One region of the Paenibacillus sp. UMB7766-LJ446 genome, then DNA from elsewhere that is predicted to be linked to it. Evidence: riboswitches for the same ligand, from Rfam matches in the RefSeq annotation. Region 1 holds a riboswitch; the other holds the start of a gene.
The links. Region 1 has a riboswitch for glycine ahead of gcvT (glycine cleavage system aminomethyltransferase GcvT). Riboswitches for the same ligand answer to the same signal wherever they lie in the genome.
Positions count from the first base shown of each region.

Region 2: it holds a riboswitch for glycine, as region 1 does, so the genes downstream of both, sdaAB (L-serine ammonia-lyase, iron-sulfur-dependent subunit beta) here and gcvT (glycine cleavage system aminomethyltransferase GcvT) in region 1, are expected to answer to the same signal.

Region 1 covers NZ_JASOYM010000009.1:172,873-181,073, reverse strand. Annotated here, with positions in the region: gene gcvPA (aminomethyl-transferring glycine dehydrogenase subunit GcvPA) at 1-971, opposite strand, end outside; gene gcvT (glycine cleavage system aminomethyltransferase GcvT) at 968-2,104, opposite strand; glycine riboswitch at 2,303-2,403, opposite strand; glycine riboswitch at 2,407-2,530, opposite strand; gene gcvH (glycine cleavage system protein GcvH) at 2,878-3,267, shown strand; gene QP794_RS21730 (PTS mannitol transporter subunit IIBC) at 3,843-5,309, shown strand; gene QP794_RS21725 (BglG family transcription antiterminator) at 5,309-7,417, shown strand; gene QP794_RS21720 (PTS mannitol transporter subunit IIA) at 7,414-7,848, shown strand; gene QP794_RS21715 (mannitol-1-phosphate 5-dehydrogenase) at 7,845-8,201, shown strand, end outside.
Region 2 covers NZ_JASOYM010000010.1:151,574-159,774, reverse strand. Annotated here, with positions in the region: gene QP794_RS22915 (alpha-glycosidase) at 1-787, shown strand, start outside; gene QP794_RS22910 (PadR family transcriptional regulator) at 935-1,447, opposite strand; gene QP794_RS22905 (YhgE/Pip domain-containing protein) at 1,555-2,772, opposite strand; gene sdaAA (L-serine ammonia-lyase, iron-sulfur-dependent, subunit alpha) at 3,030-3,980, opposite strand; gene sdaAB (L-serine ammonia-lyase, iron-sulfur-dependent subunit beta) at 3,970-4,659, opposite strand; glycine riboswitch at 4,772-4,913, opposite strand; glycine riboswitch at 4,918-5,041, opposite strand; gene QP794_RS22890 (MFS transporter) at 5,380-6,657, opposite strand; gene QP794_RS22885 (phosphotransferase enzyme family protein) at 6,687-7,778, opposite strand; gene pstB (phosphate ABC transporter ATP-binding protein PstB) at 8,007-8,201, opposite strand, start outside.

The sequences.
Region 1 (8,201 bases):
TTTTCACGACGAATATGCTGTTCACGTGCTTGCAGCGTGAGTACAAAACCACGCTTGCCGTTGCGGTCCGTTGTCTGGCCTACAATTCGGCCAGGAATCCGGCGCATATGAGCCTGGGATACGGCGAAATATCCGCATGTTGGGCCGCCAAGTGAAGCGGCGATACCAAGGGGCTGTGCGTCGCCAACGACGATGTCAGCACCCAGCTTGCCTGGGGCTTCCAGCAGACCCAGCGATAGCGGGTTGGCGCTGACCACGAGCAGGCTTTTGTGCGCATGCGCAAGATCTGCGGCCTGTTTTACATTTTCCACGGCGCCGAAGAAGTTCGGGCTCTGGATCATGACGGCTGCGGTGTCATCGGACACAGCGGCTTTCAGGGCATCCCAGTCTGTTACACCATTTTGATACCCAATCTCAACGATCTCCAGATTGAGGCCATGTGCATAAGCTTGCAATACCTGACGGGATTCGGGATGCACGGTACGTGACACAATCAGCTGTTTGCGACGGGTTGCTGCTGCCGCCAGATTGCCTGCTTCCGCGAATGCAGTCGCACCATCGTACATGCTGGCATTGGCTACAGCCATGCCTGTTAACTCACAGATGTAGGATTGAAACTCGAAAATCGCCTGTAATTCTCCCTGGCTGATCTCGGGTTGATAAGGTGTATAGGCTGTATAAAACTCGGAACGGGAGATGACATGATTAATGACTGAAGGAACGTGGTGATCATAAATGCCTGCACCCAGGAAACTGGCGTGTGTCTCGAAGTTGGCATTGGCTCCCGCTTGCTTTGACATATGACGTGTGAGTGCATATTCATCCAGTTTGGAGGAAACAGGCAGTTCACCCTGATAGCGAATCTCCTGTGGAATGTCATGGAACAGATCCTCAATTGTTTCCACACCGATGGTTGCCAGCATGGCACTCTGATCCTGCTCGGTCATGGGAATGTAGCGGTGCTTGCTCATGCTTGATCAGCTCCTTGAGTAGGTGTCTTTGGCGCACGTGTCCGTTTATGAAAAGGGGTCTTCACGACCTCAGCTTTCAGTTTCTTGCCACGAATCTCAATCTCCAGCGGGGTACCCAATGCAGCATATTTGCTGTCAATCAAGGCCAGCCCCAGATTGCGTTTCAACGTAGGCGATTGGGTTCCTGTGGTTACTTCACCAATCTGTACGCCTTCGGCGTATATCGGATAATGGGGGCGGGGAATACCGCGCTCCAGCACTTCGATGCCGACCAGCTTGCGGGCAGGTCCATCATTTTTTTGCTGCAACAAGGCTTCATGTCCGATAAACGGCCCGGCATTCAGCTTCACAAACATGCCAACGCCAGCCTCCAGCGGCGAGATGGTTGCAGACAGTTCCTGTCCATACAGGGGAAGCTTGGCTTCAAAGCGCAGCGTATCCCGGGCACCCAGTCCGGTCGGAACGAGTCCGTAACCTTCTCCCGCCTGCATCAATCCGTTCCAGACTACAGCGGCCTGTTCGGCAGGAACATAGAGCTCAAATCCGTCTTCACCCGTATATCCGGTGCGGGATAACAGCAATGTAACGCCACATACCTTCGCATTAGGTACAAAACGGAAAGGCTCAATCAAAGACACATCAGTGTCTGTCACCTTTGCGAGAATATCCACAGCAAGTGGACCTTGCAGGGCAAGCAGCGCCGTTTGTTCGGAATCATTCGTCATCGTTACGCCTGGCGACATGTGCTGCTGCAGCCATGACCAGTCCTTGCCGATGTTGGAGGCATTAACCACCAGCATATAATGCTGGTCTTTCAGTTTATAGATCAACAGATCATCGACCACGCCGCCATCCGGATAACACATTAACGTGTATTGAGCCTGACCGGGAACGAGTGTTGTTACATCATTGGTCGTCATGTGCTGTAAAAAAGCTTCCGCGTGTTCACCTTGTACGGTGAATTCACCCATGTGGGATACATCAAATAATCCGGCACGTTCTCGCACCGCTTCATGCTCTTTCTGAATTCCGCTGAATTGTACCGGGAGCTCCCAGCCACCAAAATCAATGCATCGTACGCCTTCATACTGCTGATAGAGTGGAAAGAGTGGGGTTCTAAGCAAATCGGACATCCAATCACCTCGTCATGGGCCGTCAACCGGCCGAGTGTATAACCGTGGATCAATGAATCTGTCATCAACAATTAATTATAAAAGTAAGGTAAGGACGCTATAGGCAGCGCCGCTCTATAACCTGTTTTCGTTTTTTTGGGAAAAAGGAAAAGGACAGGCCAAAGAACCGGCATGCCAGAAGCACGCTGTATTCTTAGGCTCTGTCCTTGGTACCTGAGAGTTACCCCGCCGCATGATGCAGCAGGTTTCCCCTTGGGTGATCATAACGCCCACACAGGGCGAATAGATGCTCTCCAGAGTTGCGTCCCGTAAAAGTCCTTTTGCCTGAGAGATTCACCTCCCGCTTGTCGGTGGTTTACTCCTTCGGCGTTACCGCATGTGCACCCTGATTCGGGTGTCAAGGGTAATCTCTCCCTTTACATTCATCCGCGGGTATTGCATAGACCAATAAACATATTTACTACTCTCATTAAAGCCTGAATCGACTATTGATGTCAAGAACGATATCATAGAAATCAACAAAAAATCCGAATGATATTTCAAGATAATTCTATAATGTTCGTATATTTTTAAAGAGTACGCTTACTTTTCTAATATTCACCATTATATGTAGAGAGAGTCCAATAGAGTTACAGGCATATAAGGAAGAAAATCAAATAAATTGTAAGGTATCTTGACATTTGATTCTAAAATATCATACGCTATGTTTTGGGAAAAAGGTTAAGGTCAAAGAAGCGCATGCACTCATTTAATGAAAAGCGAGGCGGATATCGATGAGCGAATTGAAAAGTGATTTCCTGTACAGTGAAGAGCACGAATGGGTGCAGACCGTAGGGGAGGATACCGTACGTATTGGCATTACCGAATTCGCGCAGCATCAGCTGGGTGACATTGTGTTTGTAGAATTGCCTGACCTAGAATCGGATGTAAAGGCGGAAGACAGCATTGGAACAATTGAATCCGTCAAAACCGTTTCGGATTTGTTTTCTCCTGTAAGTGGAACAATTGTTGCTGTAAATGAGGCATTGCAAGATTCCCCGGAGCTAGTTAATAACTCTCCATATGAAGAAGGCTGGATGATCGAAATCCGTGTTGAGGGCGATCTGACAGCGGCATTGTCCACATTGATGAACGCGGATGCGTATCGTAAACATACGGAATAAAACTAGGGTTGCATTTTCCGCTGGAGACTGAATTTCAGCCTCAGGCCAAATGCCGTTTAACTTAAAAAGAATGAATCGATTGATTATAGATCCGGATGGTAATCCTGCTAATCCGGAGAATACTTAGGCGCAATTGTCTCACCTGTAACGGGCTGAGCAATTGCGCTTTTTGCCGTTGTTATTAGAGTATTTCAGATTATTTGAATGAAATGAATAACACCCTAACGTGTTTCATCATCAATCCTGAATGAGATAGAAACTGCTCATTAAAATTGAATAAATTTACAATTTTATTTGTCATTAAAATGGGGTAATTCGTGGGTATGATACAGGAAAGGGAATAACAGGTTCCATTCCTTATACAAGGTTCAAAATGGGACAATCCTTCAAATTTAAATCTTGTCATCAACGTTCATGACGGAAGTAGGTTTTCATTTCGTTGTAGAAGATACCGTTTTCATTTACGATATGGTTGTGAAATTAAGATTTATTACAGATTTGTACCTTCGTTCGTCTGGATCATCGTGTCAAAATTCAGTGGAATTAAGGTTTAATATGTTGAGGAGGTTTTCAGTATGAGTTCAGTGGACGCAAAGTCCGGAAAAAGCGGAGGAATACGGGTCGGCGTTCAGAAGTTTGGACGTTTCCTGAGCGGTATGGTTATGCCGAACATGGGTGCATTTATCGCCTGGGGTTTAATTACGGCATTGTTCATTCCAAAAGGATGGTTCCCTAACGCAGATTTTGCATTGTTGGTTGATCCAATGATCAAATATTTGCTGCCTTTACTTATCGGTTACACAGGCGGTACCATGGTACACGGCCAACGTGGTGGTGTAGTCGGTGCGATTATGACCATCGGGGTTATTGTCGGCAGTGACATCCCCATGTTTCTAGGTGCAATGATTGCCGGACCATTGGGAGCCTGGGTCATTAAGAAATTTGACAAGGCTGTCGATGGCAAAATCAAATCCGGGTTTGAGATGCTCGTTAACAACTTCTCCGCTGGTATTATTGGTGGGATTTTGGCCCTTCTAGCCCTTAAAGGCATCGGGCCTTTCGTTGAAGCGATTAGCAAGGTGTTATCGGCTGGGGTAGAAACCTTGATGAATGCTGGTCTTCTCCCGCTGGTCAACTTGATCATTGAGCCAGGAAAAGTATTATTCCTGAACAATGCCATCAACCATGGGATTCTGACACCGATTGGTACGGATCAGGCAAGAGAACTGGGACAATCGGTATTATTCATGCTTGAATCCAATCCAGGACCTGGACTTGGTATTTTGCTGGCCTATTGCTTCTTTGGTCGGGGATCAGCCAAATCTTCCGCTCCAGGTGCTGTAATTATCCATTTCTTTGGCGGGATTCACGAGATTTATTTCCCTTACATTCTGATGAGACCGATACTGATTCTGGCTGCGATGGCTGGTGGTGTAGCGGGTACATTGACTTTTATGCTGACAGGAGCTGGTTTGGTTTCAGCACCGTCACCGGGTAGTATCATTGCTTACTCTTTGTTAACACCTAAGGGTGGATATCTTGGCATGTTTGCAGGGGTAGCCGTAGCTGCGATCATCTCCTTCCTTGTGGCATCTGTGCTGCTCAAAACAGGTAAACAGAAGGATGACGAAGATCTGGATACTGCATCCAGTCGTATGAAAGACATGAAAAATCAGGGCAAAACGGGTAACCTCACCGTTGATAAAGACAATCGGGAAGCTGACCGTGCGGCTGATATTGCTTCTGCGGCCGTAAAAACGGACATAAACAAAATTGTCTTCTCCTGTGATGCAGGAATGGGTTCGAGTGCCATGGGTGCATCGATTCTGCGGAAGAAAATGAAGGCAGCCGGTGTGGATGTCGCTGTAACGAACACGGCGATCAGTGAGATTCCGCAAGATGCCGACATCGTCATCACTCAGAAAACATTGACAGACCGGGCCAAATCCGTGGCTCCAAATGCAGAGCATATTTCCATCGATAACTTCCTGAAGAGTCCTGAATATGAGGCACTGGTGGAGCGCCTCAAATCCGATTCCTGATGAGTAATATTACAAGGAGACAGCGTGAGATCGTGGAGTTCCTGCTGGAGCATCCGCATGAGGTAACTGCTGGCGAAATAGCTGTTGCGGTCAAAGTAAGCACCCGTACTGTGCATCGGGAGCTGCAGATGATTGAACAATGGCTTGAGCCCCTTGGCATGAGATTGGAAAAAAAATCGGGAACCGGGGTTCGAATTGATCCCGGTTCCGATGATTTGGCCGTATTGCGCCAACAACTTGAGCTTAACGAATATGTAGAGTTTACGCCCGAAGAGCGTAAACTCTTCATGCTTTGTATTTTGCTGGATGAGTCCGAGCCTGTGAAGCTGCTTGCGCTGGCCTCAGATCTGAAGGTAACCGTGTCTACTGCGAGCAATGATCTGGACGATCTGGAGCCACGCATTCATCTGGCGGGCTTGAAGCTGGTTCGCAGGCGCGGATATGGGGTCAAGATCAATGGAAGCGAGTGGGCTCATCGCATGGCTATTTCTGCGCTCGCTCTTGAATATCTGGATGAATCCGATTTGTTCGGTAGGCAAGCGGAGCAGGGCGTCTCCAAAGTAAACAGTAAACTATTGGAAATGATTGGGCATGAGGATGTACTTACGGTCGAAAATGCGTTGTGGCAGCCAGATATTGAGTGGTTGGAAAATATTCCGGAGCGTCAATACATGAAGCTGCTGATTCAAATGTCTGTAGCGGTTGTGCGTATCCGTAAGGGCTTTGGTATTGGTCTGGGCTCTCAACTGGATAAAAAAGACGTTGGAAATTCGCTGCAAGGCGACAAGGGGAAGGTACCAGAATATTTGGCTTCCCGTTTGTGCGGTGTTCTGTCTGCCCAGCTTGGAATTGATTTTGTGGACGAGGAGCAGGCTTATTTTCACAGACTGCTGATTGAAATCGAGCGATCGATTCATTCCTCACGTCTGCTGCCCATAGACGACCTGGTCTTACTCAATATGGTTCGTTCTCTCACAGATCGAATGCAGGAGAATACCCATTATTCGTTCCATGAGGATCGGCTGCTGCGTGAGGGTCTAATTGCTCACATGGAGCCGGTGCTGGAACGAATGGATGGACGGCAGCTCATCCGTAATCCATTGCTTCAGCAGATCCGCAAGGATTATGAATCATTATTTGAGGATGTAAAGAAAGCGGTGCGAGAGGCTTGGCCCAATACGGATGTGCCGGATGAGGAGATTGGATTTTTGGTGATGCACTTCGGTGCTTCCATTGAACGGCTGCGGGTGCTGAAGCGAGAAATCAGGGCTGTCGTCGTCTGTACCAGCGGAATCGGATCTTCACGAATGTTATCGAGCCGTCTGTCCAAGGAAATTCCCGAGATTCGGATTGTGGACAGCGTGTCATGGTATGAAGCCGCACGTATACCGAAGACGGAATATGATTTGGTTCTCTCTACCGTGGATCTGCCAATGGATAAACATCAATACTACAAGGTGAGCCCACTACTGACGGCAGAAGAAAGTGAACGTTTAAGGCACTTCATCAGGACAACGACGCTTCAACGGGAACATAGTCCCCCACCTGAAGCAGAGTCAAGGGCAACAGGACGATTTACCGATCCGGTTGGGCTTGAAGCTACCCTGATTGAAATTGTACAGATTATCGGCAAGTTTCAGGTGTTCCCACTGGATAATCAAGAGATCGGATTTTTCAAAACGGCCTACGCCATGTGCAGCGTTTTGCATCAATCTGGTGTGTTGAACAATCCAGAAGAGATTGCCAGGCTGCTGGAGGAGCGTGAAGAGGTTGGAAGCCAGAAAATTCCCGGGACTTCCCTCGCGCTGTTTCATACACGCAGTGATGGCATTCACAGTCCTTCAATCACGCTTTTCCAACTAACAGAGCCGCTTCTGCGCACGCCGGAAGACCCGGCAGGTGTCAGCCATGTGCTCTTGATGCTTGGACCGAGACAGTTATCGAAGGAAAGCTTGGAGGTACTGAGTGAGATCAGTGCGCTATTGTTGCAGGAAGAAATGATTGCATTACTTGAAAAAGGCAACCGGGATGACCTTATTCATTACTTGTCCCAAGAACTTGCGGGATTTTACCGCAGCAAAACCGAAATTGGAGGTATTCAAACATGAGTGTGTTAACTAAAGATAAAGTCATCATGAATGCAACGGCTCAGGACAAATACGAAGCGATTCGTATGGCAGGTCAGATTTTGAAAGACGCGGGACATATCACCGCAGAATACATTGACAAAATGCTGGAGCGTGAAGAGATTGTCTCCACGTATGTGGGCAACGGACTGGCGATTCCACACGGCACGAAGGAATCCAAATCATTCATCCTGTCCACAGGTATATCGGTTATTCAGTTCCCGCAAGGTGTTGATTTTGGGGAAGAAAAAGCGTATATGGTGATTGGTATCGCCGCTCAGGGCGGAGAACATATGGAGATCCTGACCAGCATCGCAGTCATCTGTGCTGAGGAAGAGAACATGGAAGCTCTGCGTCATGCTCAAACCGCTGAAGAAGTCATTACTATTTTGGAAAGTGAAATGGAACTATGAAGGCCCTTCACTTCGGAGCAGGGAATATTGGACGTGGTTTCATCGGTTTGATCCTGTCCCGTGCTGGTTACAATGTCGTTTTCTCGGACGTTAACCTGGAGCTGGTTAAGGCTCTAGAGCAGCGTGGAGAGTACACGGTTGAGCTGGCTAACGAGGCCAAGGACCTGGAGACCGTTACCGGTGTGAGTGCAATCGATGGAACGAATCTGGATACCGTTGCTCAAAACGTTGCAGAAGCGGAACTGATCACAACGGCAGTGGGTGTAGGCATACTGAAACATATTGCTCCCGGCATTGCCAAAGGACTTACAGCCAGACTGGGAACAGGTGATGTCTTCCAGCCCCTTCACATT
Region 2 (8,201 bases), on a different contig from region 1:
GGATGTCGCGGATGAAGTGGATAATGCATTCTGGCAAGATTTCCGCAAGGTGGTCAAGGCTGCAAATCCGGATGCCTATATCTTGGGTGAGGTATGGAATGAGTCCTCCTCCTGGCTGCAAGGCGACCAGTTCGATGCCTCGATGAACTATCCGTTTACGGAAGCCGTGAATCGTTTTTTTGTAAAAGGTGACATGTACGCTGACCAATTCGCGAACTCCATCGGTCGACAGCTATCCCGCTATCCGCTGCAAGCCAGCGAAGTGGCGTTCAATCTGCTGGACAGTCATGATACACCACGACTGCTCACCTTATGTGAGGGCGACCAGCGGAAGATGAAACTGGCTGCGCTGTTCCAATTCAGTTATATGGGTGCCCCGTGCATCTATTATGGGGACGAGATTGGACTGGACGGCGATCAAGATCCCGGTTGTCGAAAATGCATGGAGTGGGATGAGGCAAAGCAGGATCGCGAGCTGTTCACCTTTTATCAGAAGCTGATTGCAATTCGCCATGCCCATCCTGCCCTGCGTGCGGAAGGCAGCATACGTTTCCTGCAAGCCCGTGAAGGCGGAAGCCAGCTTGTAATGGAACGACAGGATGATAAGGAACGAATTCTGATCCTGTTCAATCGTTCGGAAGAAACGGCTATCGTCGAGCTGGAGGCGGGCGCCGGGGATTGGACGGAGTTATTTGGGGAGAATTATCGAACAGCCAAGGAAAAGGGAATCCTGGCCGTTGAGCTGCCCGCATATGGATATGCTGTACTCAGCACAGATATCGTGTAGCAGCTTGATGTTGTTATGGGCTTGGAATTTGCTACATTGAGAGCAACGCAAATAAGCGCTCGCAGACCTGTGATGGTTCTGTAGAGCGCTTGTTCTGCGTTATGGATGGATGATCCGATCAATTCATTTCACGATTACGAATGAAATTTACTGTGGCGTGGATAACTGCTGCTTGAGCAATTGAATCGTGGCCTCATATTGCACAAGTCCTACTTGCATACATAAACGCTGTGAAGGCGATATTTGTTCTCCAAGTTGCTTCATCTGGCGCTGCAGCTCGGCATACAGCAATTCTTTACGATTCAGCTCCGCCCGGACCCACCCTGTGACGGTATCTTCATCTGCCAGCTCTCCGAAATACAGACGCATCAGAAAATCAGAACGGAACACTTCGGCTTCCAGGGGACTCATCAAATAGGTACTGAACTCCGTAGAACCTTCCGGTGTTAATGTATACACATTTTTGTCAGGTTTCCCTTCTTGTCTTACGGATTCCTTGGTCAACAACCCTGACTTTTCCATCTTCGCGAGTGTGGGATAAATGGTGCCAAAGCTCGCATCGAAGAAAAACGAAAAATATTGTTCAAAGTACTGCTTGATCTCATATCCGGAACATGGCTGATTGTGCAGTATTCCGAGGATGACATGCTGTGTGTTCATCGGTGTACCGCTCCTTTCCAATTCCTCTTAACGTATCACATCCTCCCTTATACGTTCAACATCAGCAGGCATCTGCGATTGAGTTCCCAAGGGATGAAGAATGTTTGTCATCCATGGTCAGGCGAAGTCAGGTTCCCAGCCAGAGCGGCAGGGGCAGCAGCAGCTTTGGATTCTAAAGGAATGCCGGATTGTGCAGGACCTGAGCGTTTGATCCATGTGCACAGAGCTCCCAGAACCAGCGTCGCTGCTCCAATCACCACCAGAAGCAGAACATCATGACTAATCCCGCTGCCGCCAAGCACCAGATTCATCATGCCCTCCACTGCATAGGTTGCCGGTAGATAATTACCGATCTGTTGATAGAAATCAGACATGACATCACGCGGAATGGTTGCGCCCGATGACAACATCAGCAGAGGCAGTAAAGCACTGTTTAACCATGCCCCCGCATTTCCAAGCAGCAACAAGCTCAATTGCGCCACGAATAGAAAAGATAAAGTAATCAACAACTGAAATAGCCATAACATCCACCATCCATCCGCTGCTGATACACCCATAACATGCATCATCCCGGCTCCAACGAGCGATACGATAAATGCAGCACCCAGGTTGATGATATTGCGTGCCCAGAAGCGCTCCCATTTCCCCGCCTTGCTACTTAGTTCTCCAGAAACTTTTTGCAGATTCATGCCAAGCAGCATCGCACCTGTAAACGTAGCCGTCACAATCAGCATCGGCACCATCGAAAAGGCAAAGTTTTGAACTGGGTTCAGCATTTCCACCTCTGCCTCCACCCGGGAAGATAACCCCAGCGCCAGCGCATTGGCCTGATCGGCAGTCATACCCGATTGATCCAGCACTCCACGAATGCCATTTTGCTGTACTTCACGATTCAACGTCGCTGTAACTTGTGCGGATACGTTCTGCATCACACTTTTCACGGTAGCTACGTTGGATTCATTCATCACATACTTCACCTTCACCGGTTGCGATAAATCTCCCGCCTGCTGCATGAAACCCGATGGAATCTCAATAATCATGTATACATCCCGGTCGGTTAACAGCTGTCTGGCTTCTTCCATCGATGCGGATGGTTTGATCACAAAACCAAGTCCCGCTGCAAGAGACTTTGCTACAGGCTCAGCCTCAGCCCCATCTTCATTCACAATGGTCACCGCAAGCTGAGTCATCCGTGCATTAACCTGATCATACCCACTAAGCCAGATGGTATTAAAAAAAACCTGGAATAATACGGCCGTAATCAAGCCGACAATCGTAGCTCCATTTTTCATAAACAGAAGACTCGTTTGAAAAACACGTTTCATCTTATTCATCTCCTTAGGTTGTATTACGTTATCTCAGCTTTTTATATATCATATTGATATATGTCAGTTAATAATATATCTAATCGATATATAAACGTCAATACCCATTTATTTTTTTCTTTGTTCGAACAGCAAAAAAAGCCGATACGCCTCTTCATCAGGAAGAATTCGTATCGACTTTCATATCAAGATGGGAGCAGCATCGACGTTTATGATCCAGACTCCGAGTTAATTCAGTTCATGTTCGTTCATGGTTGTCATGCCTTGGGTTCAGGTTTGTTTTCAGCAGGGGACTCAGACTCCGCTTCAACCTCAGGCTCTGCACGCTTTGCCTTCGGTTTGGCGAGCTTCTCCATCATTTTCCGTCCCGTTGGTGTTTGAGCCAGCCCACCTTGAGCCGTTTCACGGTGCCTGCTTGGCATGGCACTGCCTACTTCCAGCATGACATCAATGACTTCGTCTGACGGAATGGCACTTCGTACCCCGGCCAGCGCCATGTCGGCCGCAGCCAACGCGGTTACGGCACCCAGTCCGTTACGGATGATGCACGGAATTTCCACGAGGCCTGCGACGGGATCGCAGATAAGGCCCAATGTGTTTTTTAACGCAAGACCTACTGCATGAACCACTTGCTCCGGCGTCCCTCCACGCAGCTCCACCATCGCTCCAGCGGCCATGCCGATGGCAGAACCCACTTCAGCCTGACAGCCGCCCTCGGCACCGGAAATAAATGAATTGTTGGCAATGACATAACCGATCGCTCCCGCACAGAACAGACCGTTCACCAGATGCTCGTCACTCCAGCCAAAACGCTCCTGGGAGCTGATAAATACACCTGGAATGATGCCGCAAGAACCGGCAGTCGGTGTCGCTACGATCCGGCCCATGGATGCATTCACTTCTGATACACATAGTGCATACGCCATGGCTAGTGCAGAGGCATCTCCAGAGCAAGTCTCGCCTTTACGAATGTACTCGGCCATTTTTTTACCGTCTCCGCCAGTCAAGCCGCTGCGTGATGTCGTATCTTCTGTCAGCCCTTTGTGCACAGCTTCCTTCATCACCTGATAGTAATCCGACATCTGCCGCACAACATCCGCTTTCGGGATATTCGTCTCCTGAACCTGCTCTTCGATCATCAGCTCGGCAATGGTTTTGGACTCTGCTGTACAGATGGTATTCAGTTCATGTAGATGTTTAAACCGCATCCGGCTCGACCCCTCTCTTCAAATCAATCACGCGAATGTCCAGCATATGATCCAGCGACCGCAGACGGTTTAACATCTCAGGATTCGGCACACCATCCATCTCCATCGCTGTCAGTGCTTCACCATCCCGGGCTTTCCGATCCACTTGCATGTACCCGATGTTCACACCTGACGAACTGATTGTGGAGGTTACGGAGGCGAGCACCCCTGCTTTGTCCGAATGGCGCAGCACAAGTGTTGGAAACTCTCCGCTGATCTGTACACGAAAATCATTCAATGCATGTACCGATACACTACCACCACCAATGGAAGCACCGATTAGTGAACACTCGCGGTCTCCGTGCCACAGCTCAATTTTGACCGTATTAGGATGAGGAGCAGGCAGACCACTTGTAAAAAACTCTACCTCCATACCCGCTTCCTCTGCATATTGCTCAGCATCCGGAATCCGTGGATCATCCGTCACATAATCAAGCAGGCCACCGATCAAAGCCAGATCCGTACCATGCCCCTGATACGTATCGGCGAAGGAGCCGTACAGCGTTAATCGGGCACGTTCAGGCGTGCACCCCAACCACTGACGGGCAATTCGACCCAATCTTGCTGCTCCAGCCGTATGTGAACTTGATGGACCTGTCATGGACGGACCAATAATTGAAAAAACGTCTTTAAAACGCATCGCAAACCCTCCATTTATAATCGTCATTTTCATCCAGACCTACACCCATAATGTCCCTTTATTACTGAATGATGACATGAAAAAAGGACAGAAGAAGGCCTTAAGGCCCTCTCTCTGTCCTCGATACCTGAGAGTTTCATGATAAGAAGCGCGGCGAATTGATGCATGCCCTGTATTCACAGGTAATGTCCCCTGCACACCGTGCTGCTTGACCATATACCCCTTGGGTGGCGCATATCGCGCACTCTCCAGAGTTGCGTCCAACGATGGTACATTTACCTGAGAGATTAACCACTGCGCCGGGTGCGTAGCAGCTTGCTCCTTCGGTGCCCGACAGCTGCCTTTTTACTTGGCATGCCCAGGACTCTCCCGCTCGCTATCATTCGCTTGTATGGAACCATTCTGATCGTGTACCAGAACGATAATTGAAGTTTTTATTACTTTCTCATTAAGATTAATCGACCGGAAGATCAGTGTCAACAAACTTAACGATTTCTTTGTGAATATTTACTTTTTTCCATTTTATAAACAGGATGAACCAACGATTTGTAAACTTTTATCACATGAATGTGTTAATGCGTTTCATTTAGAAAGCGTATACATTTGTTTGTTTTCTATGAGCAATATCCGTGGTTAGTACTATCTATGTTAAGATCCACAGAACGGTTCGGGTATTCAGGCAACCATTATTCTGTACTAGAATTACCGTATTTCTGCCTGTCACCCCACCATCGCCTTGGGCTTCGCCGGTTCATCATAATACCTGCTTCGGGAAGGAAACATGCTCGTCACCCACAATCCCAACGCTGCAAGCACCATCACTCCAGATACAACCGTATATACCATACGAAGTGACAACTGCTCTGCCACCACGCCTGCAACCAAAATGGAAACCACCTGCAGCACGCTTAACCCCAGTCCAAGTATACTGCTCACTCGGCCCATCAGATCGACAGGGATATTATTTTGATAAAAGGTAACCAGGCCCGTATTCGCCAGTGCCGAGCACAGACCGAGCAGAATAAAAGCAAACGCCGCCAGTTCAAACGAGAACGAACGGGCGAACAGTAAATAACCCAGTGCGACCAGAAGCACACCGCCACCCATCATGTGACGGATCGGCACATGTTTGGCGAACAGCCAAACCAGCATGGAACCTGCCAAATAACCAATCCCAGTGATACTCATCAAAGCTCCGTACTGCGATTCAGGCAGGTTCATCACCTGACGGATAAACACTACTTCCTGGGCATCGAGCGACATGCCGACCACCAGAATGATCTGAAACAGGGCATATATACCGACCACGTAGCTCGACTTCCGGCTAAAGCTCAGTACAGCCCTCCAATCCTGGGCAATCAACCGAGGTGTCAGCCTGTTTCCCGTCCCTTGATTCTGTTCTCCAATGCCCAATTTGGGAAGAAACAATAGAATCACAGCAGAAGCAGCAAAGGAAACCGCATTGGCATAAATGGCTGCAGCCGGAGATAAATAAATCAGCATCACTCCCGCGACTGCCGGGCCGGTAATAAATGCACCTGAGCTGATTAAGGCTTGCAAGGAGTTGAAGCGCTTGCGCCGTTCAGCAGGTACCAGCCGGGTAATGTACACCTGAGAGGAAGGGACAAATATGGAGGAAGACATACTGATCAGAAACATCACTGTATACATCATCCATAGGCTGGACATCAGGGGCAGCATCGCTACCAACAATGCCCGCAGCATGTCGGCACCAATCATCAACTGTCGCTGATCATAGCGATCGATCAGACTGCCTGACCATATCTTCGTGCACACCGACGCAATCGGCGAGATAATCCACAATCCTGCGACTGCCGCCGGGGACTGTGTCATATTCAACACCATCAGGTTAATCGCCACAATATATATGAAATCACCCAGATTGGATATGCCCACGCCGCCAAGCAGCAATCCGGCATGCTTCCAGCCACCAGACGGAATCTTCGAAGCTACTCTTTTTTCATGAATGTTATTCATAGCGCTTCCCACCCAACAGAAATCACAAATTATAACTCATAGAAGATACTCTCATTGTGTACATAGGGTCTGCAAAATTTGCTGCAAATAAGAGGCATTCGCTCTTTCATCCATTCGTACCTTGACTCATTCTCCATCTGAAATGCGAAATAGCCAAACGTAAAGATTAGCATGAATCCTTCCATTAACCGAATATCACGCTTCGTCAGTGGTTCTGTCTGCTCCGTATAACCCGACAGGAAGATATCCCGTTCCTCCCGATTGAAAATCGTAGCTGCCCCTCCGGCATCAAAGAGATAGTAGCCATAACCGTATAAACAAAAATCAATCATGGATATGCCCTGATCCGTCACCAGCAGATTGCCGCGGGTAATATCCGCGTGAATCACTCCCCAAGTCTCGGCAGTGTGAGGATACGTTTCGAGTTGCCGGTTAATGTTCTCAAACGTCTCACGGATCAGATCGAAATCTTCAGGAGTAAAGATGCCACGTCTAACGCCTTCCTCCAACTGCTCCAACATGACCAGATTCTCTTTGATCGAGCCGTAGGCAGGCCTTACTCCCGTTTGATCCAAGGCGGGGCTATCGGTATATAACTCAGGGATCATCGCCTTACCAATGTGCTGTTCACGGTCATTCACCTGCTGTCCGCTTTCAGACTTCTGTGAACCCACCTGCGGCTTGGGAGTTTCCTTTGGTCTTCGTCCATATTGATGCAGCGTCTGCAACTGTACGCCCAAATCATGAATCTGTGCTGTCGTCAGACGTTCTCCCTGTTTGATATCCCTGCCCTCAATCCATTCCAGAACAGTACAACAGATCTCTTCTCCCGCTTCGTCCAACCAGACGGTGACCCACTCTCCCGATGTATTGCGTACAGGTGTCTGCACTCGCAATGGGCTGGTAGCCCGTAATTCATGAAGGAGATTCATCTCCGCTTCCAGTGCAGGTCGTGTATGCTGGATGCCCGCCATGCTTGCAAAAGCGGCTTTATGTATACGCAATAAATACTTCTGTCCGGTTACATCATCCACCACTTGGTACGTTAGATTTTCATTATGTCGGATAAAGGAAACGGATGGCTTTTCTATAGAATAATGCGAAATAATTTCAATTGCCATGATGTCTTGGGATATCTTATGGGTAGTTATGATCCACATCTCCTTCTCTTATCAAATTAAAGGTGGCGCTTACAAATATCGTAGCATGATTGTTTTTATTTTGGCAAACTATTCCATATGTAGAATTACATAAAAAAAGCATAACCCCCGAACTGTCTCGCCCGGGTGTTATGCTTCCTTCCATCTCTATAGATCTATCTCTATCTCTTACTCCATCCAATATAACAATTAACCGAAACGTCCCATAATATATTCCTGCGTCAGACGGTTGTCCGGGTTGGTGAAAATATGCTCCGTATCCCCGTGTTCAATCATGCTTCCCAGATAAAAATAAGCCGTATAATCCGAGATGCGTGCCGCCTGCTGCATGTTATGGGTAACGATCACGATCCGCAGCTCTTTCTTGAGCTCCGAGATCAATTC